Regions from separate parts of the Lysinibacillus sp. UBA5994 genome, predicted to be linked through region 2. Evidence: riboswitches for the same ligand, from Rfam matches in the RefSeq annotation. Region 2 holds a riboswitch; each other region holds the start of a gene.
What was found. A riboswitch is a leader RNA that binds a small molecule or an ion and turns the genes downstream of it on or off. The one in region 2 is predicted to bind cobalamin.
Positions count from the first base shown of each region.

Region 1: another riboswitch for cobalamin. It lies ahead of cobT (nicotinate-nucleotide--dimethylbenzimidazole phosphoribosyltransferase); the one in region 2 lies ahead of B3D98_RS16965 (energy-coupling factor ABC transporter permease).
Region 3: another riboswitch for cobalamin. It lies ahead of metE (5-methyltetrahydropteroyltriglutamate--homocysteine S-methyltransferase); the one in region 2 lies ahead of B3D98_RS16965 (energy-coupling factor ABC transporter permease).

Region 1 is NZ_DJAU01000050.1:61,077-71,098, reverse strand. Features, by position in the region: gene B3D98_RS15320 (trimeric intracellular cation channel family protein) at 156-761, shown strand; gene cobT (nicotinate-nucleotide--dimethylbenzimidazole phosphoribosyltransferase) at 813-1,868, opposite strand; cobalamin riboswitch at 1,961-2,136, opposite strand; gene B3D98_RS15310 (response regulator) at 2,551-3,861, opposite strand; gene B3D98_RS15305 (sensor histidine kinase) at 3,888-5,228, opposite strand; gene B3D98_RS15300 (SDR family NAD(P)-dependent oxidoreductase) at 5,251-6,009, opposite strand; gene B3D98_RS15295 (SDR family NAD(P)-dependent oxidoreductase) at 6,031-6,777, opposite strand; gene B3D98_RS15290 (ABC transporter permease) at 6,792-7,790, opposite strand; gene B3D98_RS15285 (sugar ABC transporter ATP-binding protein) at 7,787-9,313, opposite strand; gene B3D98_RS15280 (sugar ABC transporter substrate-binding protein) at 9,402-10,022, opposite strand, start outside.
Region 2 is NZ_DJAU01000056.1:141,220-151,241, reverse strand. Features, by position in the region: gene B3D98_RS16995 (cobalt-precorrin-5B (C(1))-methyltransferase) at 1-775, opposite strand, end outside; gene B3D98_RS16990 (precorrin-8X methylmutase) at 775-1,434, opposite strand; gene cobK (precorrin-6A reductase) at 1,447-2,208, opposite strand; gene B3D98_RS16980 (sirohydrochlorin chelatase) at 2,205-3,155, opposite strand; gene cobJ (precorrin-3B C(17)-methyltransferase) at 3,170-4,837, opposite strand; gene B3D98_RS16970 ((2Fe-2S) ferredoxin domain-containing protein) at 4,842-5,213, opposite strand; cobalamin riboswitch at 5,360-5,541, opposite strand; cobalamin riboswitch at 5,793-5,977, shown strand; gene B3D98_RS16965 (energy-coupling factor ABC transporter permease) at 6,127-6,873, shown strand; gene B3D98_RS16960 (energy-coupling factor ABC transporter substrate-binding protein) at 6,877-7,149, shown strand; gene cbiQ (cobalt ECF transporter T component CbiQ) at 7,155-7,928, shown strand; gene B3D98_RS16950 (energy-coupling factor ABC transporter ATP-binding protein) at 7,925-8,761, shown strand; gene B3D98_RS16945 (S8 family serine peptidase) at 8,909-10,022, shown strand, end outside.
Region 3 is NZ_DJAU01000026.1:140,913-150,934, reverse strand. Features, by position in the region: gene B3D98_RS08865 (ATP-binding protein) at 1-2,089, shown strand, start outside; gene B3D98_RS08860 (response regulator) at 2,086-3,192, shown strand; gene B3D98_RS08855 (GNAT family N-acetyltransferase) at 3,264-3,767, shown strand; gene B3D98_RS08850 (DinB family protein) at 3,940-4,254, shown strand; partial or broken gene B3D98_RS08845 (DUF3888 domain-containing protein) at 4,311-5,012, opposite strand; gene B3D98_RS08840 (hypothetical protein) at 5,142-5,561, shown strand; gene B3D98_RS08835 (Lsa family ABC-F type ribosomal protection protein) at 5,593-7,074, opposite strand; cobalamin riboswitch at 7,640-7,819, shown strand; gene metE (5-methyltetrahydropteroyltriglutamate--homocysteine S-methyltransferase) at 7,994-10,022, shown strand, end outside.

The DNA of each region.
Region 1 (10,022 bases), on a different contig from region 2:
GTTTCTAAGAGGATTTTACGCTAAGCTAATGTGCGGACTCATTTCAAGATGCGTATTTAATGACCGATTTTGGCTATTAAATTCATAGATTCTGTTACGTAAAAAGTCTTTTAACTTTTAATAAAGTTTATTTATTGATAGAAGGGGTGAAAGGGATGGCTTGGGAGGTTTTTAGTATTATAGGAACAATTGCCTTTGCTATTTCTGGGGCAATTATTGCCATGGAAGAAGAATACGATTTATTCGGTGTATATATACTTGGTATTGTGACTGCTTTTGGTGGAGGAGCTATCCGAAATTTACTCATTGGACTACCTGTCACAACACTTTGGGGACAGGATATGATGTTTCAAATAGCGCTTGCTGCGATTACGATATTCTTTATTTTTCCGCATCATCTGATTCAACATTGGCATCGTTGGGGTAACTTCACAGATGCGATTGGCTTATCAGCATTCGCTATTCAAGGCGCACTCTATGCTGTTAAGCTTGATATGCCAGTAAGCGCAGTCATTGTAGCTGCTGTTTTGACAGGTTCAGGTGGGGGTATTGTACGAGATTTATTAGCTAGAAGAAAACCATTAGTTCTCCGTGATGAAGTTTATGGTGTTTGGGCAGCTCTTGCAGGATTGCTAATCGGATTCGAGGTTTTTACAGGGGACATTTTCCTTTATATTTTATTCGCAGTGATTACAGCTTTACGTATTCTTTCCTATATGATGAAGTGGCGCTTGCCATTACGAAAATTAAATCGTGCATAAATACCATTCAGCCAATGACCAAAAATTAAGTCATTGGCTGTTTTATTGTTTTTATCTTTTTAACAACTGCATTGATTCTTCTAAAGTCATCATGTTTTTCATCATCGAGCAAGCTGCATCTAAAATAGGAAAGGCTAAGGCTGCTCCAGAACCTTCGCCTAAACGCATATTCATGTGCAACATTGGTTCAATGCCTAGTAAGGCAGCGGCAATTTTTGCCCCTGGTTCCTCTGAAGCATGGGAAGGAATGATATAATTGATTACTTTTGGTTCGAGCTTATAAGCAATGAGGGAGGCTATAGTCGAAATAAATCCATCAATGACAACGGGTTTACGATGGGCAGCAGCGCCAAGAATAATACCTGTCATCGCCCCTATCTCTAACCCTCCAACCTTAGCCAGAACATCAATAACATCATTTGGATTAGGCTTATTTAAGGTAATTGCTTTTTCAATAACTGCCGCTTTATAGGCAATGCCTCCTTGGCCTACTCCTGCACCAAACCCCGTTACTTCGATAGGGTTGCATCCCGTCAAAACAGCTAATATCGCAGCACTTGGTGTTGTATTGCCGATGCCCATTTCTCCAGTCCCAAGTACATCAGCACCTTTTATGATTTCCTCAGTGGCCACACGGATTCCTACTTCTATCGATTGAATGGCTTCTTGTTTGGCCATAGCTGGACCTTGTGCCATGTTATCTGTACCATATTTAATTTTATGAATAATGACACCTGCATCAAGTGGAATATCTTCTTTTACACCCACATCTACTGTGACCACCTTTGCATTGGTAATCCCAGCAATCGCACAAACGCCTGTACCCCCCTTAGGAAAATTTAATGTTTGAAAGACCGTAACATCTTGTGGATTCGTGGTTACACCTTCCTCGCAAACACCATGATCTGCAGCACAGACAATCATCACTTTTTTGTCGACCATCGGATATAATTGTCCTGTTATACCAGAGAGCTGTACGGCAAGTGATTCTAGTTTACCCAAGCTACCTGGGGGCTTACAAAGCGCATCAATCCGCTTTCTAGCTTGCTCCATACTTTTCATATCAGCCCCCTGAATGTTTTGAATCGTGTCTTGTAATAATTGCATGATTATTTCTCCTCTCGTTCTCATTAAGACAAAATAAAAAGTCTGTAGTTTATTGTCATGACAAATAAACTACAGACTTTTCCATCATCTATATCTTCTAAAGCATGTAGGCAGGTCTCCTGGCTCAAGTTCAACACCTCATAGTACCTTCCCAGCAATTTGCTAGTGGCATACACTATGAAATTCCCTTATACAGTGGCGGGTCCGCTAAAGCTTTTCACTTTATTCCCTATTCTCCCTAATGGGCACCTATTGCTTTTATGTAATTTCTTTTAATTTACTACAAAGCTTTCTTGCTATCAATACGAAACAATTAAAGTAAAGTATTTTTATTTGGAGCTATTTCACATAGTTCCTATAACTATTGAATAGAAACCAATATTGTTAGCGAGTCAATATAGTTTAAAATGAATACACTTTGCCCCTTCAAATGACTATTCTCAAAAAAAGATGAGCCTATACCGGGATGGCTAATGCCAAACATAAGTAAAAGAATAGATTTAACATCGATATACATGATTTAAAATTTACTAGTTACTAAAGTCTGAGAAATAACATTGTTAAAGATTGCAGAATTTTTTTAACAAGCTCTTTTAACACACACAATTTGTCAACTCTCTTCTGGTTCCTACTTTCTACATGTTTAGCCTATAAAGAACGAATCTACAGTACATCATTCTTTCTATTTTTTTATGGATCGATATTTAGCAGGTGTCATACCAACATATTTTTTAAATACTTTACTAAAATATTCTTCATTGCTATAACCTACTAATAAAGCAATTTCATTATTTCTTTTATCACTATAATCTAATAGCTGCTTAGCTTTGTTAATTCTAAGTTCATTTAATAGGTGGATAAAATTTTTATCAATGCTTTTTTTTATTAATATACTTAAATTTGCTTGGCTTTTGTTAAAGATGTTTGATAAATAATTCAAATCTAGTTGCGGATCATCAAAATGCGTATAAATATAATCGACTATTTTTTTACCTAAATTATCCCTATTGCCATGTAAGTTAAGTATTTTATCGACGAGTGGCATGATATAGTTATTTACTATTTTTGATAAATTGGCTTCTTTAATCATTTGATGTTGGATACCAATTATTTTTTGAGCGCGATGATATGTTTCCAAGCAATTGAAATAGATACTATATTGTAATAAAAACATAATCATGATTTCTAACCTCTGCTGAAAACCAATATTTTTATTTTGTAAAACCACAATAAATTCTTTTAATTTTAATTCATCTGTAAAGATTTGATTATCAAAAATGGATTTTCTTTTATTTAGCACAGTGCTATCAGTATTTAGATGCCTCTTTAGAAGCAACTCCAGCACAGCTTGATTTAAATCATGTAAGTCTTTTTTTGGAAGAACAATATGATTATGCTGACTATATGACAATACAAAATCGGTATTCATAATCTCAATATGTTCCCCAAAAATATTAAAGTAAAATAACTCATGAGCATGTGAAATTCCGATATTTTTTGTTTGATTTATACTAACCATAAAGTATTCAAATGAATAGATACTACAATCTGTCATTTGTTGATCAAAGGCCAATAGTAAATTTAATAATTGATTATATTTAATTGCATAATCTACTTGCTTTTTCATGCTCAATGCTTCCATCGTTTGTGATAGCTTTAGCTTTAGGTTTTTATAATCGATTGGCTTTAAAATGTAATCCTCAGCTCCAATTTGAATAGCACTTTGTAAATATTGAAAATCGTCATAGCCAGATAGAAAAATCACCTTAAATTGATGAAACTTTTTTAGCTCCTGAACAGCCTCTATTCCACTTATCCCGGGTAAATTAATATCCGATAAAACAATATCTGGAGCAATTTCTTTAGCTGCCAGCAGCATATCCTCCCCCGTTGTATAAGAATAAACACGTAAGGATTCTATAAAATTTCTGTTAATAAAAAAGCTTAAACCCTCTCTAATAAAGTTTTCATCTTCTACAATAAAAAGATTCATAGAGCTCACCTCACCGTTAGAAGATATTATTTCTTATATGGTAACAAAATTCTCGACACAAAGTATTGTTGCTCATTGACTAGCACCATTACACCATATGCTTCTCCATATTTTATCTTTAAACGCCTATTTACATTTTTTAAACCAATACTGCCTTCGTGATTTTCTTCATTCATTTTATCATTTAGCATCGCTATTCTAGCAGTATCCTTATATTCGCTCTTATTATAAGTTTCAATTATTACATAATTCTTTTTTCGATAAATTTTGATATTTATTGATAGAGCTTCTTTATGGTTGTAACCATGCTTAAAAATATTTTCTACAATTGGTTGGAGTGTAAATTTTAAAATAGCATTTTGTAATAAATCGTTTTCTTCTATTTGAATGTCAAATAGTAAATAAGAGATTCTTATTTTCATAATATTAATATATTCTTCAATAATCTCTAGCTCTTTTTCAATGGTTGTTTCATTTTCACTGTTGCCCGTATTATATCTAAAAAGCTTTGCAAGCCCAACGCTCAATGTAGAAATTTCCTCAACCTCATGAATCATGGCTAATTGATTAATATTATCTAAGGTATTGTAAAGAAAATGAGGATTAATTTGGCTTTGTAAATTATTCAATTGCGCTTCATAGTTTTCTCGAACATAGCCTTTTTCCTTTTCTACCATATAAGCAATGGTTTGGTTTAATTCATGACTGGCAATATCTAACTCATCATTAATCCAAACATGCTTTTTCTCTTTATCTTCAAAATGATAAATTGCTTTTCTATAAGAGGTAATACGTTCAATAAGCATTTGTAACGTTGTGCTTATTTTATTGGAATATAAAAAGGTGATGATGGTTAGCAGTAAGGTAGAAGCAATTGCAAAAGCCATTAAATCCTCCTTTTTATTATTTACCTCTTTAAAAATGGAGTCAGACGTAGCAATGACAACATAGTAACAATTATTAAAGGAATCAAATGAATACATTAGAATTCGTTCTACATTCAAATAATCAATTTTATAGTAATTGGTTTTCTGAGGCTCCAGTTTAAGAAAATACTCCTCATGCTCTGATATATGGGAATTTGTGCTGAATTTTATATCTTTTTGCTCTGTTAATAAAAGAAAATCAGAGTAGCTACCCCAAATAGAATTTAACACTTCATGATATACTTTTGTACTTGCTTGATTACTCTCAAAAGACGAATTAAAATAATGAATTTTTTTTAATACCTCTAGCCTTGTTTCTATTAAAAGTTTCTTTTGATATTCTCCAACATTATTTATATAAATTATGGTCATCATAAAATACGGTAAAATAAATACAACAAGGGTAAGAATAAGATATTTATATTTTAACGATAAATACATCATTCTCACCCTTTCAAGCTTCTTAGCAATGCTCCTCTTCCCAGATCGACTGGCCGCTTGAAACACCACCATCAATGACAATTTCACTACCCGTAATATAGGAAGCATCCTCGCTCCCTAGATAATAGACTAAGGATGCAATTTCCTCTGGACGTCCTAATCTTTTTAAAGGTACATATTTTACCTGATCCTGAGGTGTCTTATTTGATTTTTGTGCTGCATATTCAATCATCTGTGTTTGGATATATCCTGGATGAATGGAGTTTACTCTAATAAAAGGTGCAAATTCCATCGCTGCGTTTTTTGTAAGTGTTCGAATAGCACCTTTAGTAGCCCCGTATATTCCTAAACCTTTTGCTCCAAAAAAGGCTGCATTGGACGATGCATTAATAATCGAGCCATTTTCCTGTTTATACATAATAGGTGCAATATATTTTAATGCTAAAAAGCTACCCTTAACATTAATATCAAACATAGACTGATACTCTTTTTCTGTAGTTGTAGTAAGATCATTCATGACAAATATTCCAGCGTTATTAAACAATACATCAATTTCATAGCCTTTGTCATGTATATATCTTTGTAATGATTTCCATTTATTTTCATTTGTAACATCCAATTCTATAAAATCAACCTGAGCACCATAAATATCACTTAGCTTGCTACCTTCCGCTACATTAATATCACATGCAAGGATATGAAAACCCTCCTGGTAAAATTTATCGAGAGTAGCTCTGCCAATGCCAGCAGTAGCCCCTGTAATGAGAATACGCTTCGTCATAAATACCTCCATTAATAATTTTTATTTCGCAATCCAACCACCATCAATCACTAGCTCACTGCCTGTTACAAACTTCGCTTCATCAGTCGCTAAATATAAAACACCATAGGCTACATCTATAGGATTTCCAAGTAATGGCAAAGGCGTTACTTCTTTCATCCATTTCGCTTTTTCGTTATTCTCAAAAAGATCTCGTGTCATTTCCGTTTTAATCATGCCAGGATGCACAGAATTTACCCGTACATTATATTCTGCTAAATCCATTGCTGCTGCCTTTGTTAAGCTTCTGACAGCTCCCTTTGAGGCATGATAAGACACATAGCCCTTTTCGCCAATAATTCCATAGACCGAAGAGATATTAATAATACTTCCCGCTCGCTGCTTTATCATATGCTCAGCACATTTTCTAACACCCAAAAAAGTACCTGTCGCATTAATGGTCATAACCTTATTCCAGCCCTCTAAATCTTCCTGTATAATTGAGTTTCTTGAGGGAATGCCAGCATTATTTACTAAAATATCTATACGTCCAAACAATTGAATGGCCTTTTGGATAACGCTATCCCACTCTGCTTCAGAGGATACATCATGCTTATGCACAAAAAGATGATCATTTCTCGTGTACCGCTTCATCAAAAGGTCCAATGCCTCCCCGTTTATATCTGTGGCAACTACTTTCGCTCCCTCTTGTAAAAACAATTCAGTCTCTGCTAACCCTTGTCCATTTCCTGCACCTGTAATGATTGCTACCTTATTGTGTAAGCGCATTTTATTCATCCTCTCTATTTCTGAATCTTCGAACGACCATAAAAATCGATCATAACAGCGACAATAATAATGGCACCTTTAAAAATTGATTGCCAATACGTACTGATGGAAAGACTATCAAAAACATTTGAAATCATGATTAAAATACTTCCACCAATAAATGTTCGCCAAATTGCACCCTGCCCCCCTGAAAGGGAAGTGCCTCCAATAACGACGGCAGCTATTACATCCAAAACAATTGATTCTCCTATATTTGCCTGCCCCTGTGCAAGTCGAGAAGATAAAATGATACCGCTCATTGAGGCACATAGACCACAGATGATATAGGTGCTAATGATTAGGCGATTTGTCTTTAAACCTGCTAATCTACTAGCCTCACTGTTTCCTCCTACTGCATAGAGAGCCTTTCCATATAGCGTGTAAGAGAGAATTATCCCTAGCGTAATAAAAATAGCAGCTAGAATAATGACTGAAACGGGGATTGGTCCTAAATAATGCGAACCAAAAAACTTATAGGCTGGGTCTTTTACAAAAAATGGCTGTGCCTTTGAGTATACTAATGCAAAGCCAGTGAAAATAGAGCCTGTTCCTAGTGTGGCTACAAAGGGAGGAACTTTCAAATAAGTGATTAACACACCGTTTAACAAGCCTGCAATGAGACCAATGGATAGACCGACTATCACAGCTACAAAAATAGACGTGCTATCAACTAAGCTTGCAGCTACAACAGCCGTTGCAGCGTATAATCCCCCGATGGACATATCTAAGCCGCCAGTGATCATAACATAGGTCATTCCAGCAGCCATGATGCCAATAATGGCTAATTGACTTAGCATATTTAATACATTTGTAGGATTTAAAAACCCATTGTAAACAATCGATGAAATAATAATTAGCACTACAAATGCGAACACTACTCCATATCTAAATCCAAAATTCTTGATATTTCCAAAATTCAGAATTTTATTGCTATAAGAAGTCAAATTCTGCTCTTCAGATAGTTTGTTCATCATGTCTGGTGACTCCCTTCCAAAAACGTTGATTCAACGATTTTTTTAACACTAATATCTTTCCCCGTTAATTCATTAACAATTTCCCCTTTAGATATAACAAGTACACGATTGCTAACAGCAACTACCTCTTCTAGCTCTGAGGAAATAATAATGATACTCATACCTTGCATCGCTAACTCCTTTAATTTACGTAATACATCTAATTTAACGCCAACATCAATCCCTCTAGTAGGTTCATCAACTATTAAAACCTTTGGGTTAACACTTGTAACCTTTGACAGTAAAACCTTCTGTTGATTTCCACCCGATAAATTTTTAACAATGGAGTTAATTGGTCGTGTTAACTTAAACTCTCGAATATATTGTTGCGCAAGATTTTTAGATTTTTTAGTAGATAAAAAACCATAGGAACCAATACGTTTTAAATCAATTAGATGAATGTTTTCATGTACTTCAAAACCTAGATGAAGACCTGTTTTTTTCCGATCCTCTGGAGCTAATACAATTCCATATCCCATTGCTTGTCTTGGTGTAGAAGGAATTTTAAGAGACTCACCTTGTAATTTAAGCGTTCCCCTACAGCCTTCTCCTAGCCCATAGAGCGTGTGAGCAATTGCACTTCTGCCTGAGCCCACTAACCCACCCAATCCTAAAATTTCTCCCCGCTTTAATGTAAAGGAGATATTTTTTAAAAAGTGGAAGCTCTCCAAATTTTCAACCTCTAATACAATCTCCTCTGAAGGAATTTGATGAGGATACTCCTGCATTAAGATTTCTTTAAAATCGCTGTCAATTTCCTCACCAAGCATGGCATGAACAATTTTTTGCTTTGTCCAACCCTCTATGTCCCTATGCTCTGTAACTACACCATTCTTTAATACCGTAAATGAATCACAAATTTTCATAATTTCATCTAGATGATGGCTAACGTAAAGGATGGTGATTCCTCTTTTTTTCAATTCCATTAAAGCCTCTAATAAAGCCTCTCTCTCATTCTGTGCTAAAGAAGAAGTAGGCTCATCCAAAATTAATATTTTGGAATCTAAATTTAAACATCTCATAATTTCAAGAATTTGCTGATCAGCTACAGATAAATCAATGGCATAAGAATTTGGTGAAATATGGGTATTTAAAAGCTTGCTCAATTCATAAAATCGTTCTAACCGTTTTTTTCGATTAACCAAAATCGACTTGCCTTCCTTAAAGCCAAGAAATACATTATCTAAGGCAGTCATATTCGGTATGATGGTTAATTCCTGAAAAATTGTGGCAATGCCAGCCTCTCTCGAACTATAAGGATCACCATAATGCAATTCATTTTGCTCAATAAAAATGTTGCCTTCTGTAGGCTTAATTCTACCTGAAAGCATGCCAATAAGCGTTGATTTACCTGAGCCATTTTGCCCAATAAAAGCGTGACAATGACCCTTTGATATTGTGATGTTAATACTCTGATTAGCAAAAAATTCTCCATATTTTTTTGATAAATTAGTGATATTGATAATGGGTGTCGCCTTTATCATAAAATCACTCTCCTCCTGATAAAGCAAGCACACAAGGTGATTAAATAGAATCTGTGAACTTGCCCTATATTTTCACGATGGCTTACATCTAATATTCTGGTAACCCTTTTGTCTCAAAATCTCCGATATTATTTTTATTTACATAAGGTGTGCCTGGTAAGATTTCCTCTTGTGTTAAATCATAAAAGGATTGATAATCCTTTCCTTCAAAATGATTTTTAATCGCTTCCATTCCTCTTTGTACCTCTTCTTTTGGAAGCATAATAACGGTTTGTTCAATATCACCATTTCTAATTGCTTCAAAGGACCACTCGTCCCCGCCAAAATCATAAATTTTCACTTTTCCTTTTTTACCAGCAGCATTCACAGCCTCTACAACCCCTGCTGACATACCTGAATAGTTTGAAAAAATAACCTTCAAGTCAGGATGAGCCTGCAAAGCGTTTTGTGTTACTTGGAACGCTTGATTTGCAGTGTAATCAGTTGAATATGGGCCAATGATTTGCCACTTATCATTATCGGCTATCTCAAGCTCCATGCCTTTTATATTGTTTAAATAAGGGGTCCCAGTAGACGGTCCACCAATAATGGCAATTTTCCCACCACCTGGATTGTTTGCAACAATATCCTTATAAATATCTTGATAAACATTTACACCTTGTCCACCGACAAACGTAAGGGTTCCCTCAGCAGCATCATCAACAGCTCC
Region 2 (10,022 bases):
GTGAAACTTGTTTGATGCCTAGACGCTTACAATGCTTTAATGTAAAACCTACAAAGTCACCCATTTCAATAAACGCTTCTTCTGCTAGATGTGGGTATTGTTTCATCGCAAACTTCTCACTTCGTCCACCTGTTGTCACCACTAAATGCTCACAGCCAGCCTCTTTCGCTACACTGATGGCTTGGACAATACTGGCCATATAAGCAGAACTCGAAAAAGGCACGACGGTTCCCCTTGTGCCTAAGATTGAGATGCCCCCAAGTATACCGAGTCGTCCATTTAACGTTTTTTTAGCAATCTCCTCACCCTTAGGTACAGAAATCACCACATTCACGCCTCGAGTAATGTGAAATTCGTCCAACACACCTTGGACCGTGCTATAAATCATTTTACGGGGTACAGGATTAATGGCTGCCTCTCCGACAGGCACTGGCAGGCCAGGCTTTGTGACACGCCCGACACCAATACCTCCATCTAAATGAATCCCAGGTGTATCTGCCCAGCTCACTGTGCCAACGATGAGTGCCTGATGGGTCGCATCAGGATCATCACCAGCATCTTTAATCGTTTCACAGCTGACAGCATTTTCTTCAAATATACATTTTTCAATTGTAAAGGTTGCATCTCGACCAATAGGTAAATGAATCGTACTTGTCTCTTGCTCCTCCTTAGTAATAAGGGCAAGCAGTGCAGCCTTTGATACAGCAGTTGCACAGGCTCCCGTCGTATAACCGTGACGCATGTCCTTGGGGTCCTTTTTTGGCTTCCGCTCCATTATTTTTTCGCCTGTTCGTCCGCTAAAAGTGAGATGGCATTTAAAGCAGCAACCGTCACTGTACTACCGCCTTTCCGACCAACATTTGTAATGTACGGAATCCCTTCTAGTTTAAGCAGCTCTTCTTTTGACTCAGCTGCTGACACAAAACCAACAGGCATACCGATAATTAAATCTGGTTTTGCTAGCCCTTCTTTAATTAATCGAATCAATTCCAGCAATGCAGTCGGTGCATTACCAATGGCATAAATACCACCTTCATGTAATTTTGATGCCTTTTGCATCGAAATAATGGCACGTGTTGTATTTTGTTTTTTCGCTTCTATTGATACATCTTCATCCGCAATATAGCAATGCAAATCACCACCATGTTTTTGGAAACGCTTTTTACCAGAGCCACTTTCAATCATTTGCACATCTGCAATGACATGACGTCCTGCAAGAATAGACTTGATACCCGCTTCAATAGCACCTGGTGTAATGATGACACTACGACCTAGCTCGAAATCAGCTGATGCATGGATAATGCGACGTACAACTTTCCATTCATCTTCTGAGAAGTCATGCTCGCCCATTTCCTCTGCAATAATAGAGAAACTGTAATCGTAAATTTTATCTGGGTCTACCGTTAATGGTTTAAAATCTGTTTTAAAATCCATGGAAAATGCCTCCTAAATTGTATGTTCAACAGCCTGTAATACTTCTTCAAATGTTGAATATTGTTGGCCGTACTGTATATTTGGTCGTGCAATAAGAATCGTTTCAATCTGGCATGCGAGAGCTGCCTCTAGCTTCTCATCAACTGAGCCCACTTTACCGCTTTCCTTGGTAATCATCAATGTCACTCCGTATTGACGAAATAGAGCTTCATTTAATTCCTTTGAAAACGGACCTTGAATAGCCACAATATCTCGCTGCGCCACGCCAAGTGCCTCACATTTTTCCATATTATCCAGTCGTGGAAGCATACGAGCGATTACTCTTGTGTTTTCTAAGCCCTGTAAAACCCTTGTAAATGTAGCGAGTGTTTTACTACCTGTCGTTAGCATAATGACACCGCGTTTTTCTGCAGCTAGCTGAGCTGCCTCCTCATAATCCTTTACAACAGTAATCAAAGGATGGGCATAATGTTCATGAGCTCTTTCATAGCGAATATAAGGAATCTTTGCCTGCTTTGCCGCTGCCATCGCATTTTTAGAGGCTTCCTCCGCAAATGGATGAGAAGCATCTACCACCAATTGATAGCCCTGCTCTGTCATGATGGTCGCCATTTCCTCAGCTGTCAGTCTACCGATTAAATGTGGCAGGCCAACGTCAGCAAGACTAGAGGCTGCCGACTCAGTGACGACCGTAGCGGTTACCGCATAACCTGCACGTTGTAATGCTAGGGCTAGATCCCTTGCATCACTTGTCCCTGCTAACATGAAAATCATTTTACCGGCTCCTCTTCATGATGATGGTGATGGTCATGGTCATGATGGTCATGCCCATGATCGTGATCGTGATGGTCGTGATGATGATGCGCATGTCCATGATCGTGATCGTGATCATGATGGTGATGATGATGTGCATGTCCATGTACTGCCGCATAGGCGCGATAATCTTCTAGATCTTGCATACCTGTTGATGTACCGTTGATTGCCTGTTCAATACGCTCTAATAAAACATTTTGTAACCGTTCATGGTAGCCAAAATAGTTAGCAATTTGAATATCACAATCTGGATAAAGTTCATTAAACTTCTCACACATGCCATGCATGCGTTCCATCAAAATGCCTGTGAATAAAAAGTATGGTAACATGATGATTTTTTTTGCACCTAGTTTGACACAACGTTCAATTCCTTCTTCAACTCGTGGATCTGTGACACCCATAAAAGCACTTTCTACGTATTTCACAGGTAGTTTTTCCCATAAAAGTCGCGTAATTTTATAAAAATCACCATTAGCAGATGGATCACTGCCACCTCGTGCAATCAATAAAATCGCTGTGTCTTCCTGCTCTTGTTCTGAATTAAAGCCAATTTCAGCTAGGCGATCTTGTAAAATGGCAAAGATTTCATCATGGATACCAATTGTTTGACCATATGTGAAGGTAATCGCTGGATAATGCTCACGCGCATGCTCGATTTCCGCTGGAATATGCAGCTTTGAATGGCCTGCATGCAGTAAAATGATTGGAATTACATGTACCTCTGTAGCTCCCTTTTTCACACAGTTTGTAATACCTTCTTCGATGTTAGGTGAAGCAAATTCAAGGAAACAAGTTTCCACTAAAAATTGTTCATCAATACGCGGTGTCATTTGTTCGATAAATGTACGAACCTCATCATTTCCTGCTGCTAAACGGCTCCCATGGCCGACAAATAAAATAGCTTTCATCTCTCTACTCCTTACTAGTCGCCGCACGGAGCTGGCTCTACTTTTATTTTGGAAGACATATCTTGATACGTAAAATGCAGTATCTTTTTCACACGTTTAAAATATTTAAACAAGCGTTCATTTGGATGAGCATTTGCTTTATATTCTTCAATAATATCTGTAATGAGTGGAATCAGTTGCTCAGGCTCCAGCCCTTCTACAACAGGCTGTGCTGCGTGTGCTGTACGACCGACTGGTTTTGCTCCAATAAAGACATCGAATTTACTTTTGCGGTAGACGATGCCAATATCATCAAATACAGCCCGATAACAGGCCATACCACAGCCATTAAAGCCAATATTTAATGTCTTCGGTAAGGACATACCGCCTAGTTTTTCTTGTATTTCCTCTGCATATGGTATTGAATCAGCCTTTTCACCGTAGCAAAAATCACAAGCCTTCAGTGATAACACATCACCAATCGGGGCTAATAAAAACCCTACTTCCTGTAATTTCTCTGTGATCTGTTCAGGGGCAGTCGTTGGTATTTTCAAATGAATTTGATGATCTGGTGTGTATTCCATCGTCCCCTCATCCCCAACGACCTCCGCTAACGTCATCATTTGCTGGGGAGTAAAAAACTTATTGGCTACACCAGGACTTACTGCTAATTCAAAAATAGATTCTATTTTTTGCTGTACAAGCTTCGGTGTTACTTTGACTGCGCTTGTCCCTTTTACCATTGCAAGTGCCGCTGTAGCCATTTCAAGAGCTGTTTTTTTAGGCTTTGGCGTAGCGGCAATACTGGGTTTATTAAAGCGCCCTGCATTAGGGTCAGCCGTAAAGTCATTTCGCGCTGTTCCCGTCTCTTGGTTCATTGCCCAAGGTTCATTTTCTTCGCGTAAACGTTGATGTGGACGTAATGGCTGTTTCTCTTCACCCAGGGTATATTTACGTTGGTAACCGCGGGGCGTAATCATCTTATTGTCATAGAAAAATGTTGACGAATTCCCGATAATGACAGTTGTCAACATACCAATATCATGTTCTAGCATTTCTGCTAGTGTTGTCATGGTCACTTCTTGACGCTCTCGATAGGCACTTTTCACAAGCCCTACTGGTGTGTCTGGCGAACGATATTCTAAGAGTATTCGTTGAGCCTCGACAATTTGTCTTGTTCGACGTCCACTTTTAGGATTGTATAAAGCAATGACAAAGTCCGCCATTGCAGCTGCCTCGACACGCTTTGCAATTAAATTCCAAGGTGTTAGATGGTCACTCAAACTGATTGTACAAGCATCGTGCATAATAGGTGCACCAAGTATGCTAGCGCATGAATTAATCGCAGAAATCCCAGGAACAATTTCAACTTCAATTCCTGTTGCTTCTGTCCAGCCTAGCTCAATTAACACCTCATAGACTAATCCTGCCATGCCATAGACGCCTGCATCACCACTCGAAATTACTGAGACGATGCTCCCTGCTTCAGCTTGACGAACGGCTTCCTGTGCACGCGACACTTCTTCTGTCATGCCTGTACTAACAATCGATTTTGCACTTACTAAATCTTGAATCAGCTCTACATAGGTTTTATAGCCTATAATCATATCACTTTGTTGTAAAGCCTCTACTGCACGTGTCGTAATATGCTTAAAATCTCCAGGTCCAAAGCCTACTACGAAAATTTTTCCTTTTTGCGCCATGTTGTTACCCCTCTTTCACCTTTTCGATCCCTTTAATGGCAGTTGTTTGAGCAGTACGCTGTAATGTACCTTCACGAAGTGTAAAGACATGTTCGTTGTATAAGGATTCATGATGTAAATCTTGTACTAGTGTTCTAGCATGCTCTGTTGATGGCACACGATACCAGTTTCCTTGAGGATAAGCGATTACCACACAAGCATCCTTGCAGCGTCCATTACAGCGCGTTCTTGTCGTATGTATTTCCTGATCGAGTGCTTGCCGCTGTATCTCATCTCGAATGGCTAAGGTAATTTCCTCCCCATCCTTTTTCATGCAGCTACTGCCATTGCAAATAAAGAGATGTGTTTTCATCCCCTCTAAATTCCAAGTTGTCATCTTCTGTCTCCCCTCATTTGCTTTTTGGAAAAAGAAAAACCTTTACTCTATAACGAAGAGTAAAGGTTTTGTAGAAGCCAAATAAAAACGAATAGAATGAAATACAGGTACCCGCTTTCGCTTCAACTTCTCCCTCCGAAAAGTTTGCATGCACAATCAAATAAGCAGGTTTCCTGACTTAAGCTTCATTTTACTGTCGCACCTTCCCAAGTTTGCACCAGTGGCTTTGCGATTTCATCAGCTATTACAGTAGCGGGGGCTGTATTGGATTTTCACCAATTTCCCTATTATCTCGAGCTATTCGAGCACTTATTGACGTTTTATATGAAATTTTTAGTAGAATTTTAAATAGAAAACTGTCTTTATCATATCTTATTATTTTAAAATTTCAATATTTCTTTAAAAATTTATGACAAATTTATCAATTTTGAATGGAACTAGGTATGAAATTTATACAATCTATATAATTTGCGCACAAAATTTTATCAGAATATTCACCGTTGACCTTTAATTTAAAAAATTTCATAAAAGGTATAGCATATTTATGGAAATTCATGTTACACTTTGTCGTGAAATCTCACAATTTGAATGTTTTTCGGTGCAAAGTGCTTGTCATTTTGCTTAAAAGGGAAGCCGGTTTGAGTCCGGCGCGGTCCCGCCACTGTAATAGGGAGCTTTATAGAATATGTCACTGTCCAACGGATGGGAAGACCTATAAAGCATTGAACTAGAGCCAGGAGACCTGCCGAAAAATAAGTGATCGTTTCAACCTACGAGGATAGGTGTGCGGCTTAGCAGATGAGACTGTTATTTGCTTTTTTAGCTATGCACTTTTCCACCTAAGGAGAAGTGCTTTTTTTAATTACGCACGCAATATTCTAAAAATCTATTAATTAGTTAGGAGGAAAGCTTTTTGAAATTATCATGGTGGAAACTTAGTTATTTTTTACTGGCCTTTTTAATCGTGCCAAAACGTGCCTTTGCCATGCATATCATGGAAGGTTTTTTACCAATCGAATGGGCTATTTTTTGGTGGGTGATCTCTATCCCATTTATCATTCTAGGATTGCGTTCTATTCGAAAAACCATTGATGAAAATCCTGAAACCAAAATGCTTTTGGGGCTTTCAGGAGCCTTTGCCTTTGTGCTATCCGCCCTAAAAATCCCTTCAGTTACAGGTAGTTGCTCTCACCCAACTGGTGTAGGACTTGGGACAGTACTCTTTGGCCCTCTAGCAATGAGTGTAATTGGAACAATCGTTTTATTATTTCAATCTTTATTATTAGCTCATGGAGGAATTACAACTTTAGGGGCTAATGCCTTTTCTATGGCTATTGTTGGTCCTTTTATTGCTTACTTTGTCTTTAAAGGGGCTCAAAAAGTAGGGTTGTCATTTTCACTAGCCATATTCTTTGCAGCTATGCTTGGTGATTTAGGTACATACATTGTGACTTCTGTACAACTAGCACTAGCCTTTCCTTCAGAGGTTGGAGGCTTTATGGCATCCTTTACAAAGTTTGCAGGTATTTTTGCCTTAACTCAAATTCCTTTAGCAGTGAGTGAAGGAATTTTAACGGTCATTGTGATGAATTTCTTGAAAAAATACAATGTTAGCGAATTAAAAACGTTACGTGTTTTCTCAACAAAGGAGGCACATTAACAAATGAAAAAAAATTTATTGTTATTAGCAATTGTTGTGTTGTTAGCCATCATTCCCTTATTCATACAAAAAGGTGCTGAATTTGGTGGTGCTGATGGAGAAGCAGAAGCAGCTATTGGTGAAATTAATGCGGAATATGAACCATGGTTTGAAAGTCTATGGGAGCCACCAAGTGGTGAAATCGAAAGCTTATTATTCGTGCTACAGGCAGCTATAGGAGCTGGCTTTATTGGCTACTTCATCGGCTATATGCGTGGCAAACACAAAGAAGGTTAACCATTATGTTACTCATTGATAAGTATGCCTATCTGAATAAGCTAGCGTCCGTTCATCCGCTAGAAAAAATGATATTTTCACTTGGACTACTTCTCATAACGCTCATCATGAGAGATGAACGACTTTCACTCATTACATTTTTTGTAATGAGTGCTTTTATCATTTTAGGTGCAAAAATTCCGCTTGCATACTACGGCAAATTATTATTGCTACCTAGCTTTTTCTTATTAACAAGTCTCGTATCTATTTTACTTTCCTTTACATCATCAACGAATACACTCCCTGCCCATATTTGGTCGTTTACATTTAGGAATTGGACTGTCTTTATTGGGAATGCAAGTGTGTTAGCAGCGCAACAGCTGTTCTTTATTGTCCTTGGTAGCATTAGTTGTTTATACTTTTTAATTCTAACCACTTCCGTACAAGGAATATGTTATGTGCTACGACAATGGCGACTCCCCTCTTTATTAGTGGAGCTCGTCGAACTAATCTATCGTTTTATTTTTATGTTTTTAGAAAGCATGCAAAATATACATCTCGCCCAGCAAGCACGTCTTGGCTATCATTCACCGATGCAATGGCTACGCTCTGTCTCCATGCTTATTGTGGCATTATTTGTGGAAATGTTTCAGCGTAGCCGAGAGCTCAACAATGCCATGCAATCACGTGGAGGCGAGGCCGTCTACTGGCAAGAGATGGGCTCTTATAGCAAGAAAAATTGGCTAGGCATGGCAGCTATTTTACTAGTCCTCATCGTATATGGAGGGTATTTTACATGACAGCATTTTATTTTGAACTCAACCAATTATCTTATGCCTATGCGGATGGTACGAAGGCGTTGTCAGATATTACATTAGACATTCCAAAAGGTAAAAAAATCGCCATACTCGGACATAATGGCGCAGGAAAATCGACTTTATTTCAGCATCTTAACGGTATTTTAAAACCTACAGCTGGAACGATTGTATTCGAAGGCAACGATCTGGAATATAGTCGAAAAGCTTTAAAGGCCCTACGCCAAAAAGTCGGCATTGTTTTTCAGAATGCAGATCATCAGCTTTTTTCAGGGACCGTCAAGCAAGATATAGCATTTGGCCCATTGAATCTCGGCTGGTCTACTGAAAAAACGGAAGAAAAAATAGCATGGGCCGTTGCGCAAACCGAAGTGGAAGATTTGCTTGATAAACCCATTCATTTTTTAAGCGTAGGTCAGAAAAAACGTGTAGCAATGGCAGGTGTTTTAGCGATGGAGCCCTCTGTCCTTTTGTTAGATGAACCAACAGCAGGTCTTGATAATTATTATGCTACACAAGTATTACAATACTTAGCCAATTTAGATGATGGTGAGAGAACCATTTTACTAGCAACCCATGACATACCTCTCGCCTATGAATGGGCCGATCTAATCATTGTTATGGAGGCTGGAAAAATTATTTATAACGGTGATCCAATCACCTTGTTTTATGAAGACGAATTGTTACATCGCGCGCATCTTGAACGTCCATGGATTTTTGAAATGGTCATAGCTTTGCAAAAAAAGAAGCTATTGCAGGAAAATATCAACATCCCTCGTTCCAAGCAGGAGCTACAACAATTAATAGAACAGATCTAAAGCTTTTAACAATGCTAGGTTTTTTCGTTATACCTACCAAAAATTAAAATAGCAAAGAAAAATTTTCCTCCATTACGAAACTTTTCTAATATTTGTCCGTATTAATATAGTCGAGATTTAATTTATAACACCAAGGAGAGATAACAATTGAAAAGTTGGTATAAAAAATCAGTCGCTGTTGTAGCATCTGCTGCACTCATGGTTCCTGCTGCTTCTGCCTTTGCTGAGGCACCTCAGCATAAAGCGAAAAACATGCTGGCAAACAGTGCGAAACAAACAGAGAAGAATGAAGAAAAATGGATGAGTAAGGATACAATTGTTATCAAGCATTCAGGTCTTGATAAAAACGTACATAAAAAAATTGGCTCCAAGGTCATCCGCTCCATTCCTTCATTAGGGTATGATGTTGTACAACTAAATAAAGGCGTATCGATCGAAAAAGCCGTCTCTTACTATTTAAAGCAAAACGGAATATCAAGTGTATCTCCTAGTTACATCTATCATTCTTTTAATAAAGAAGCTGATCCTAAAAAACAAGAGATGTATCATTTAAACTTACTGCAAATGGATAAGGCACTAGAATTAGCAGGCAACCATGATGTCACAGTTGCTGTCATTGATTCTGGTGTAGATTTTAAACACCCCGATCTAAAGTCACAAGTACTCCCACCCTATAATGCAGCAGCACCTGCTAATACTACCTATTCAGGCGATCACGGAACACATGTGGCAGGTATTATCGCCGCAGCAAAAGATAATGGCGTAGGTGGGCATGGGATTAATCCGAATGCAAAGTTACTGCCAATTGATGTATTTAACGGCAAAGAAGGTGCTAATGATTTCATCATTGCACAGGGTATTCTTTATGCAATTGAGCAGGGCGTTGACGTCATTAATATGAGTCTAGGAGGCTATGGTGAATCTCCCCTGATGAAGGAAGCCGTTCAGAAGGCGATTGATAGTGGGATTACAATTGTGGCGGCCGCAGGAAATGAATCGACAGATGAATATTCCTTCCCTGCTTCTTTCGAAGGTGTCATTAGTGTTGGTTCAACAAACGAACGCAACAAACTATCAAGCTACTCCAATTACGGACCATCTGTGGATATTGTTGCACCAGGTGAAGACATTTATAGTACCGTTCATGATGCGAAGAAAGGATCATCTTTTGTCAAGTTTAGTGGAACATCCATGGCCTCTCCTGTCGTGGCAGGTATCGCCTCTCTTCTTAAATCCAAAGACCCATCTTTAAAACCGCATC
Region 3 (10,022 bases), on a different contig from region 2:
AAAAAATGAAAGGGCCTCCTCAGAATTTGAAATGATTATGAGAAAAATAATCTATATCAGTGTCACGGCTCCAGTTATTTTCTATAATATATGGTTGCTTATAAAGGTCATGCTAAAACGTTTAGAGGCTGTGCGTTATGTGCTAATAGTTATTACAGCGATTAGTTGTTATTCTATTTTACTCATTTGTAACTTTTTATTTGGGATGCCTTTTGACTATACAGAATTCATGTTATTTTTACTAATATTATTTGGCTTTGCCTCATTATTAAATTATCGTGCCAATCAAGCTGTTTTAAAAATAGCAGCATTGTCAGAAGAATTGCTTGAACATAATCAAATGAAGAATGAATTTCTTCTGAAAACTTCGCATGAACTCCGTGCCCCCCTAAACGGAATATTAAATATATCCAGATCCTTAATGGAAGGTGCTCAAGGACCATTAAAACGATCTCAACAGGAACAAGTTATTCTAATTCACAGCGTTACACAGCGCATAGGTCATTTAGTAGAAGATTTATTGTTTTCTTCTAATCAAATGACAGGAGAAGTAAGGATTAGTCTACGCAGTGTATCTCTATCTGTTATACATGAGGTAGTAGCCGAAATTCGTAGTCTTATGCCCAAAAATAGTCAAGTAAGGGTAACAGCAGAGATAAACTTAGATTTGCCAAAGATCTACACTGATGAATTACGCTTTAAACAAACTTTATATAATTTGCTGCATAATGCTATTAAATTTACACAAAATGGAACAATCACAGTCACTGCGCATGTTGAACAGGAGCAGATGGTCATCCAAGTAAGTGATACAGGCTGTGGAATTCCGACACAAGAATTAGATCGTATTTTTAACGCCTTTTATCAAGGAAACAATCATCATAATAAAGAAGGGCTAGGTTTGGGACTAAGTATCACTAAAAATATTGTTGAAAAATTAAATGGTAACATTTATGTGACAAGCACTGTAGGGGAAGGGACAACATTTACATTTACAATGCCCCTCTCAACACTAGAAAACGTAAGTAATGAACAAGCTACCATTACATCACATACAGATACAGAAATACAGCTTCGACTGCCCCTTATTCATAAAGGAAGTGATAAAAAAATACTGGTGGTAGATGACAACCATGTCAATATAAAAACTTTAACGGAAGCACTAAGTTTAAAGGGATATACAGTGATCGCCTTAGATAACGGCTTTGATGCGATCGATTATATTAAAACCAATCATGTAGATTGTATGTTAATCGACCTAATGATGAATGGCATGTCGGGTTATGAGTTATGTAAACGTGTACGTAAACAATATGATATGCTGGAACTACCAATAATTATCTTAACTACAGTTATGAAGCAATCTGACTTACTGCAAACGTTAAAAGTAGGGGCGAATGATTATCTACAAAAGCCGATTTCTACCGATGAACTTTTTATTCGTATTGAATCTTTATTGGCTGTTCGACAATCATCAATCGATGCAATCGAAGTAGAAATGAACTATTTATATTCACAGGTCACACCACATTTTGTATATAACACACTTAATACGATTATTGGTTTAAGTTATACAGATATGGAAAACACACGTGAAGCTCTTTATTGTTTAGCCACTTATTTCCGTGCAAAACTGAATGTTCATTATCGAAATAGCATTGTCCCCATTGATGAGGAGATGGAGCTTGTAAAAGCCTATTTATCAATTGAAAAAATGCGCTTTGGAGATCGTTTACGTATTAAATATGATATTGACGAATCGATACAATTAGGAATCCCTGCATTGTCCATTCAACCTTTAATTGAAAACGCAGTGTTCCATGGGATCTCTAAGAAAGTAGAGGGAGGGACCATAGAATTAAGCCTACAGAGAGAGGGACAATTTGTAAGAATTAAAATCTATGATAATGGTGTAGGAATTTCAGAAGAAAAATTGCACCAATTGCTAAATGAAGAAAGTACAAGAATTGGCTTTATGAATCCATTAAAGAAATTTAAATTAATAAAAAATGCTAGTTTACGAATTTACAGCGAAGAAGGAAAGGGAACAACAATTGTCATTTTATTACCAGAGGGTGGTGTCACATGAATATAATGATCGTTGATGATGAAAAATTGGCCATTGATGTTTTATCTATTATGGTTAAACAACTTGCCCAATTTCAGATTAACATTAAGGGAACATTTACAAATCCAACTGAGGCCCTCCAGTTTCTTGAAAAAGAAATAATTGATGTAGTGTTTTTAGATATTGAAATGATTGACACACACGGTATGCAACTTGCAAAGCATCTCCTACACAAGCAACCATCCTTACAAATCATTTTTGTTACAGCTCATACACAATTTGCCGTGGAGGCTTTTGAAGTTGAGGCAACAGATTATTTATTAAAGCCAGTACAGGAAAAACGACTGATTAATGCGTTAACAAAAGCACAGAAAAAAATGGTCGTGACGGTGGCGCCGAGGGATGAGAAGAAAAACTCATTATATGCGCATACATTAGGCAGCTTTTATCTACTGGATGTTCAACATAATGTGATTAAGTGGCGAACAAGAAAAGTACGTGAACTATTTTTATATTTACTATTTCACCAAAAACGGCCTATGTTAAATGCAGTTCTTTTAGAGGAATTGTGGCCAGATTTGAACTTTGAAAAGGCAGCTAGTAATTTACATACAACTATTTATCATTTAAGAAAGATATTAAAGGACAATGGTATTCAAGATCCCATACTCTTGGTCAATAATCACTATAAATTAAATGCGGAAATTCAAACTGATTATGATGAGCTGAATCAACTATTGGAGCAGGATCAACATGATGAGAAATCCATTCAGCAGTTATTGAATTGCTATGAGGGTGATTTTTTAATAGATGAGGAGTATTTATGGGTTAATCAAATCAGGCTCCGCTTAAAGCAATCTGTATTACATGTGCTTGAACAGTATATTGCACGTACAGACGTTGCCCACACTTTATTAAAGTATAATTGCCTACAAAAGCTTTTAGAGCTAGACGAATACAATGAACAGTATATGTTTCAATTGTTAGAATTCTTAATTCAACAAAATAGGAAACAAGAATGTATAAAATTCTTTGAATCTATAGAGGCAAAATTAGCTGAAATTGATCTCGCTGTGCCAGAAAAATTTTATAGAAAATACAACGAGTTCTTACTCAACGTTTAGAAACGATTTCGGAAAAGTAATTTCTGTTTTAATAGTAGGTAATAATTTTATAAAAAGGAGATGCTTTCGGCATGCAAAAGATTGAAATAATTGAGCTTCACCATATTGAGCAAGATTTGGAGAAGCTTACTGAATTATTGATTATGGTCGTAGATGAAGGAGCATCCGTAGGTTTTTTACCTCCACTCACACAAGAACAAGCGATAAAATATTGGCAATCTGTCTTAGCGTCAGATGTCTTACTGTTCATTGCGAAAATAAATAATGAAATTGCAGGTAGTATTCAAATGCATTTAACTAGCAAACCAAATGGCATTCATCGTGCTGAAATTTGCAAGTTAATGACACATCCCAACTTTAGACGCAACGGTATTGGACGAGCGCTGATGCAACAAGCAGAGGAACGAGCAAAACAAGAAAACCGCTCCTTGCTAGTTTTAGATACGAGAGAAGGGGATCCTTCTAATAAATTATATAAATCATTAGATTATCAAGAAGTAGGGAAAATTCCGCAATATACTATTTCACCAGATGGAGAATTAGAAGCAACCGTAATTTACTATAAATTAATTTAATCCATGGTATTGAATATAACTGAAAACGTGTAGAAAGGGAGCTAGTATATAAACGAAGCGCAATTATTTATGCAAATGAAAATGTGGCGTAATTGGACTGTTGAATTTCTACGTACGATCCCTGAGAATATTGCTGATCAGATACCCGCTGGACATCATAACAATATTCGTTTTGAATGCTGGTCATCTATTAGTTGGTTGGGATCATTCCGTTTTTCCAGCTGTTACACAAGAAAGGCATTTGCCCCTATCCTATCATGTAATGTTTCCTAGTGGCAGTAAACCAGATAACTGGACTGAGCAACCGCCAACAATGGATCAAATCATTATGCTCCTAGAGGAACAACCAATTCTTATTGAACAAGCTTGTGCAGGACATCTACATGAACCGCTTAAAGAACCTTTTTTAGGTATGAAAACATTAGGCGATATGGTTGTCTTTCATATGAACCATGAAAATTTTCACATGGGAATTATAAAAGTATGATGCAAACGCTCTTAAAGAATGAAGCCTAACTGATGGAATCAGTTGGCTTCATTTTTCTATATATACCACGGTAACAGATCCTCCATTTTCCTACCTGGCTTACTTGTTTTATCTGTTACGATCCATGTGCCGTCTTTCTTTTGCAGCTGATAGCTTACATTTGTACCATCCGCCCTTTTAAAGAGCATATAACCTATATTACCCTTGATAAAAGTGACAGGGTCTATGACATTTTTGTAGGGAATCTTTCGCTCAGGAAATAAAATATGGGTCACTATTTCCTCTGCAATCATAGCAAGGGATTTCATATCATTATTAATTTCAGCTTGATATTGCAATTGATCGTATCGGTAGGAAGTATACGATGCTAAGTATAGCTTAAAACTCTGCTGTATATCTAACAGTGTTGCCCTATAGAATGCGTTTATTGCTTTTTCTACATCATCTGCCTCATGTATATAGCGAAGTGTACTGACACCAGTTGGACTGACTTCAAACGTAATGATTTCCTTACTGTAGGGTGGGGAATGTGCATGCTCAAAGGTCGTAACTTCCACGCTAACTTTAAAGCTAAACTAACTTTCTTTGACAATTTTTAAAATTTTCACATCATACAATCCATACTGCTTAGGATAGCCGTAGTAATGATCAATTTCCTTTTCAATAAATGGATTAAGGATTGTAATGAATGTGTCCCTGATTAGTTGATCATCAGCTTGTTTACTTTGCGCATAAATCTTACATGGCAGAATGAACATAGTGAAGATAGCCATTAAAACATAAGCAAATTTTTTCATGGAATAGTGACCTTTCTGCAGGATGATACTTTATAGAGTGCACCAATCACAGTAAATTATCGAGCATTTTTAAAGAAAGGGAGTTGAACAATGGAAAAAATAATAATGCCCTTTTTATGTATGCTTTTGTTATTTCCAACAGCTACTTCGGGATCAGAACCTGAAGGCTTAAAATGTCCAAATCCAGATGTATTGATGAAAACAACGGAGAAAGACAAAGACGAGCTTAGTCAAGCATTAGCTGACATCATTCCAAAAGTATATGGCTCAAGCCCTGATTATCAGGAGTGGCAAATTGAGGTGATAAAGCCCATGCCCATATTAACTGGCATGGAGGAGAATTACTATAAAATGGCGGTGAACTTCTGTGGAGAAAATGTGGCTAATCACTCCTGGTTTGTTCGATTAAGGTTTCCAAGATTACTGCCAGCGCAAAGTGCATCACTAGGTGAGCTATATATCGTAAAAGAGACAAATTCTAAATGGGTTCATTGGTTTCAATATCATTAAAAAGGAAGAATCCATAAATGGATTCTTCTCTTTATGACATCGCTATCGTTTTCGTTGCTACAGTTTGTTGAAATGCCTGATCATGCTCAACAATCACCATTGTGAGATGAGAGCTTTTTATGAGCTCTTCAATCTGCATGCGTGAATAGATATCAATAAAATTGAGTGGTTCATCCCAAATATATAAATGAGCCTTCTCACACAAGCTTTTAGCAATCAGCAGCTTTTTCTTTTGCCCACCAGAATAATGAGAGATATCCTTCTCAAATTGAATACGCTCAAAATCCATCTTGCGCAGGATTGATTTAAATAACGTCTCATCAATACCATGCTCTTCAATAAATTCCGATAGCAATCCCTTTAAATGGGATGTATCCTGCTGAACATAGGAAATGACTAGACCTGAAGCTAACTTTATGGAGCCTGTATGTTGGATGGGATTACCTAGAATAAGTTTTAACATACTACTTTTTCCGCTTCCATTTTTGCCATCTAAAACAACTCGATCCCCTTGTGCCACTTTGAAGCTAATAGGCTTATTCACGATATGGTCATCGTACCGAATCGATACATCCGTGACAACAACCATTTCTTTTGATGGATATGCCAATGGCTCTACTTTCAATGACTCGGTTTTTTCAACATTTTTTAGCAGTTTTGATTTTTCCTCAATAGCTCTTTGTTGTCTGGATTCCAGGTTCTTCGCTCGTTTCATCATCTTGGCTGCTTTATGTCCAACAAAGCCTTTGTCCAGTTTGGAACCTGAATTGGTTGTGCCGTTTTTGGAGGCTTCCACTTGATTAGACCAACCTGACGAACGCTTTGAAGATTGTTTTAACCGGTCGATATCTTTTTGCAGTCGTTGATTGGTTACTTCTTCGTGTTCCTGCTGACGATCAAAATTTAACTTCCAAGAAGAATAGTTTCCACTTTGAACGTCAATATTGGCTCTATTAATCGATAGGATATGGTCAACACAGCCATCTAAAAAGCTTCTGTCATGTGAAATTAAAATAAATCCTTTTTTCCTGCGAAGATAATCGGAAACCGTCTTTCGTGCATCCGTGTCTAGGTGATTGGTTGGTTCATCAATTAATAAAAATTGACCCTCTGTCAAAAACAACGCAGCAAGCAGCACCTTTGTTTGTTCGCCATTGGATAATGTTTTAAAAGGACGATACATGACCTCCGCATCTACATGTAGGTAAGCTATTTCACGTAGACACTCCCAATCTTCTGCCTGAGGACAAATTTCCTCAAATATTTCATGGGTATATTTATTTGGATCAGAAACTGGATAGGGGAAATAAGTGAAGTCTACAGAAGAGATGATTTTTCCGCTATACTCATAATTTCCTAATAACAACTGAAAGAATGTTGTTTTACCTCGTCCGTTTCTACCGATAAATCCAAGTTTCCAATCCGTATCGATTTGAAAGTTGACATTCTCAAAAATATTGTCAAAGCTGCTTGGATAAGAAAAAGTTAGGTTTTGTACTTGTATCATGGACATGATAATTCCTCCTTTGTATTGCAACAGTTTACTTTTCATACAAAGTCGGTCTATCCATCTATGGTTGATTTCTCCGTATAAGCAGATGGATATTAACGACTTATACGGAGTGTTACATGCGTTACAATAGTTTCTGAATCGCTCATATTTTTTCCTCTCCTTTATGGGTAAATGAAAGGTACAAAATCAACTATGAAAGCAAGAAAAAATCCCTCCAATTGTGCATTGGAAGGATTAGTCTTTCTCTGAATTAATGCGATTTGCCATTTGTGTCATGACAAATAAAATGCAAACTGATAGTTAAAAATGGATAGACTAACCCTATATTTTGTGTTTGAAATCATTCAATTCAAATAAAAATATAGTTTAGTTCTTCATTGTCCATTCATCAGTCCTCTCATAATTGTCTTTTTATAGTAACAAATTTTTTTACAGAATACAATGTAACCTTATTTTCATTTAGTACTATACAATAATTCCTATAATATTTATAGAAATAATTTATATAATAGTTGAAAAATAATTTCTACTATTCTGAAATATGTGCTATAGTAGGAGCATAATTGAATATTGTGTAAGACTTGGTGCCAAATGAATGTTTGGCTTAAAAGGGAAGTCGGTGCAAATCCGACGCTGTCCCGCAACTGTAATTCGGAGCAAATCACAAATGCCACTGGGGAAACTGGGAAGGCTGTGAGGCGTGTTGATGGAAAGCCAGGAGACCTGCCAATTTCTAGTACACACCAAATACCTACGTGGAAATAGGTGGTGAAAAGTGACCAAATAGGCACTGTGCGATAACGTTTATGCGAAAGTAGATACTTTTTCGTATTGTTTTAGCATTATTAATTTTAACATGCAGCCATTTTCCTAATAGGAGAATGGCTTTTTATTTTTTCTAAAAAAGGAGCTTAAAAACATGAACTATACAAGTACATTGATCGGTTATCCCTATATAGGGGAGGAACGCGAATGGAAAAAAGCACTAGAAGCATTTTGGCGTAATGAACTTTCTGAGGAGGACTTTGAGGAAAAATTAAAGAAAATCCGTTTATCAAGAATAAACAAGCAGCTGCAACTTGGAATCGATATGGTGACAGTTGGCGACTTTACGTTTTACGATAGAATGTTAGATACAGCTTTGATGTTTGGTTTAGTTCCAAAGCGCTTTAACTGGCAAGGTGGTAAAGTCGATTTTCATACCTACTTCAGTGTAGCAAGAGGAGACAAAACAGCCGTAGCTAGTGAAATGACGAAATGGTTTAATACAAATTATCACTACATTGTTCCAGAGTATGAGGGACAAGCCTTACAACTAACAGAAAATAAAGTGTTAGCCGACTTTTTAGAGGCGAAGGAAACTTTCGGTATCATTGCGAAGCCGACACTAATTGGTCCCTATACATTTTATAAGTTAACGAAAGGCTACAACAAATTAACACAGGTTGAGTACTTATTAGCTTTATTACCACTCTATACGCAGGTATTAAAAGAATTAGTGGATGCAGGTGCCACTTGGATTCAGCTAGAAGAGCCATCCCTCGTCTTAACACTTGATCCAGCAGAGATAAAGCTGGTGAAAGAAATGTATGACCAGTTAGCCACTGCCGTTCCTGAGGCTAAAATAATGCTACAGACTTATTTCGAAGCTTTAAGTGCCTATGAAGCATTAAGTACATTGCCTGTTCAAGGATTCGGTTTGGACTTTGTTCATGGCTATAAAGGAAATATGGCGTCACTTCGTCAATTTGGTTTCCCGCAGGATAAAGTATTAGGAATAGGGGTAGTGAATGGCCGTGATATTTGGCGTTCAAACCTGGCGGAGGTCAATGCGACAATTCAAGCCATTGAACAGCTAAGTCATGCTGTTGAACTATGGATTCAACCATCAAGTAACCTACAGCACGTTCCAATCACAACCTCTCTGGAAAATGAACTTGACCCTGTTTTAAAGCAGTCTCTGGCCTTCGCAGATGAGAAAATCGTAGAAATCACGGGGCTGACTAAATATAGACGAGATAAAGATGGTTCCTTACAACATAATTTTTCAGAAAGTATGAAGGCGATTGAGGCTCTAAAAAATCATCCAATCCGCCAAAATAAGTTAATTCATCAAGCCGTTCAAACTGTGACAAAGCAAGATTTTGAACGACACAGTAATTTTACGAAGCGACAAACGATCCAACAACAAGCCTTAGGATTACCGCTGTTTCCAACAACTACAATCGGTAGCTTCCCGCAATCAGATGAAGTGAAAAGAAATCGTAATGCGTGGCGAAAGAAACAATTATCGAATGAAGCCTATGAAACATTTTTAGAAGACGAAACAAAGCGCTGGATCTCCATACAAGAGGAATTAGATATCGATGTACTTGTTCATGGTGAATTTGAGCGTACAGATATGGTCGAATATTTCGGTGAAAAGCTGACTGGCTTTGCCTTTACAGAGAAAGCGTGGGTTGTTTCATATGGATCACGCTGTGTGAAGCCTCCGATCATTTATGGAGATGTTGCATGGGCTTCACCAATTACCGTAAAAGAATCCGCCTATGCCCAAAGCCTAACGAAGCGATTTGTAAAAGGCATGCTGACAGGGCCAGTAACAATATTAAATTGGTCCTTTGTGCGAGATGATTTGTCCCGTAAAGATGTCGCTTATCAAATTGCATTAGCACTCCGTAAAGAGGTGGAAGCACTAGAAAACGCAGGTATATCAATTATTCAAGTGGACGAGCCAGCGTTAAGAGAAGGTTTACCGCTTAGAAAGGAGGAATGGGGGGCTTACTTAGAGTGGGCTGTCAATTCCTTTAAGCTTGCGACATCTAGTGTCAAAGATGAAACACAAATCCATACACATATGTGTTACTGCGAGTTTAATGATTTCATCGAACCAATTAGCGCACTAGATGCAGATGTGATTTCCATAGAAACATCACGAAGTCATGGGG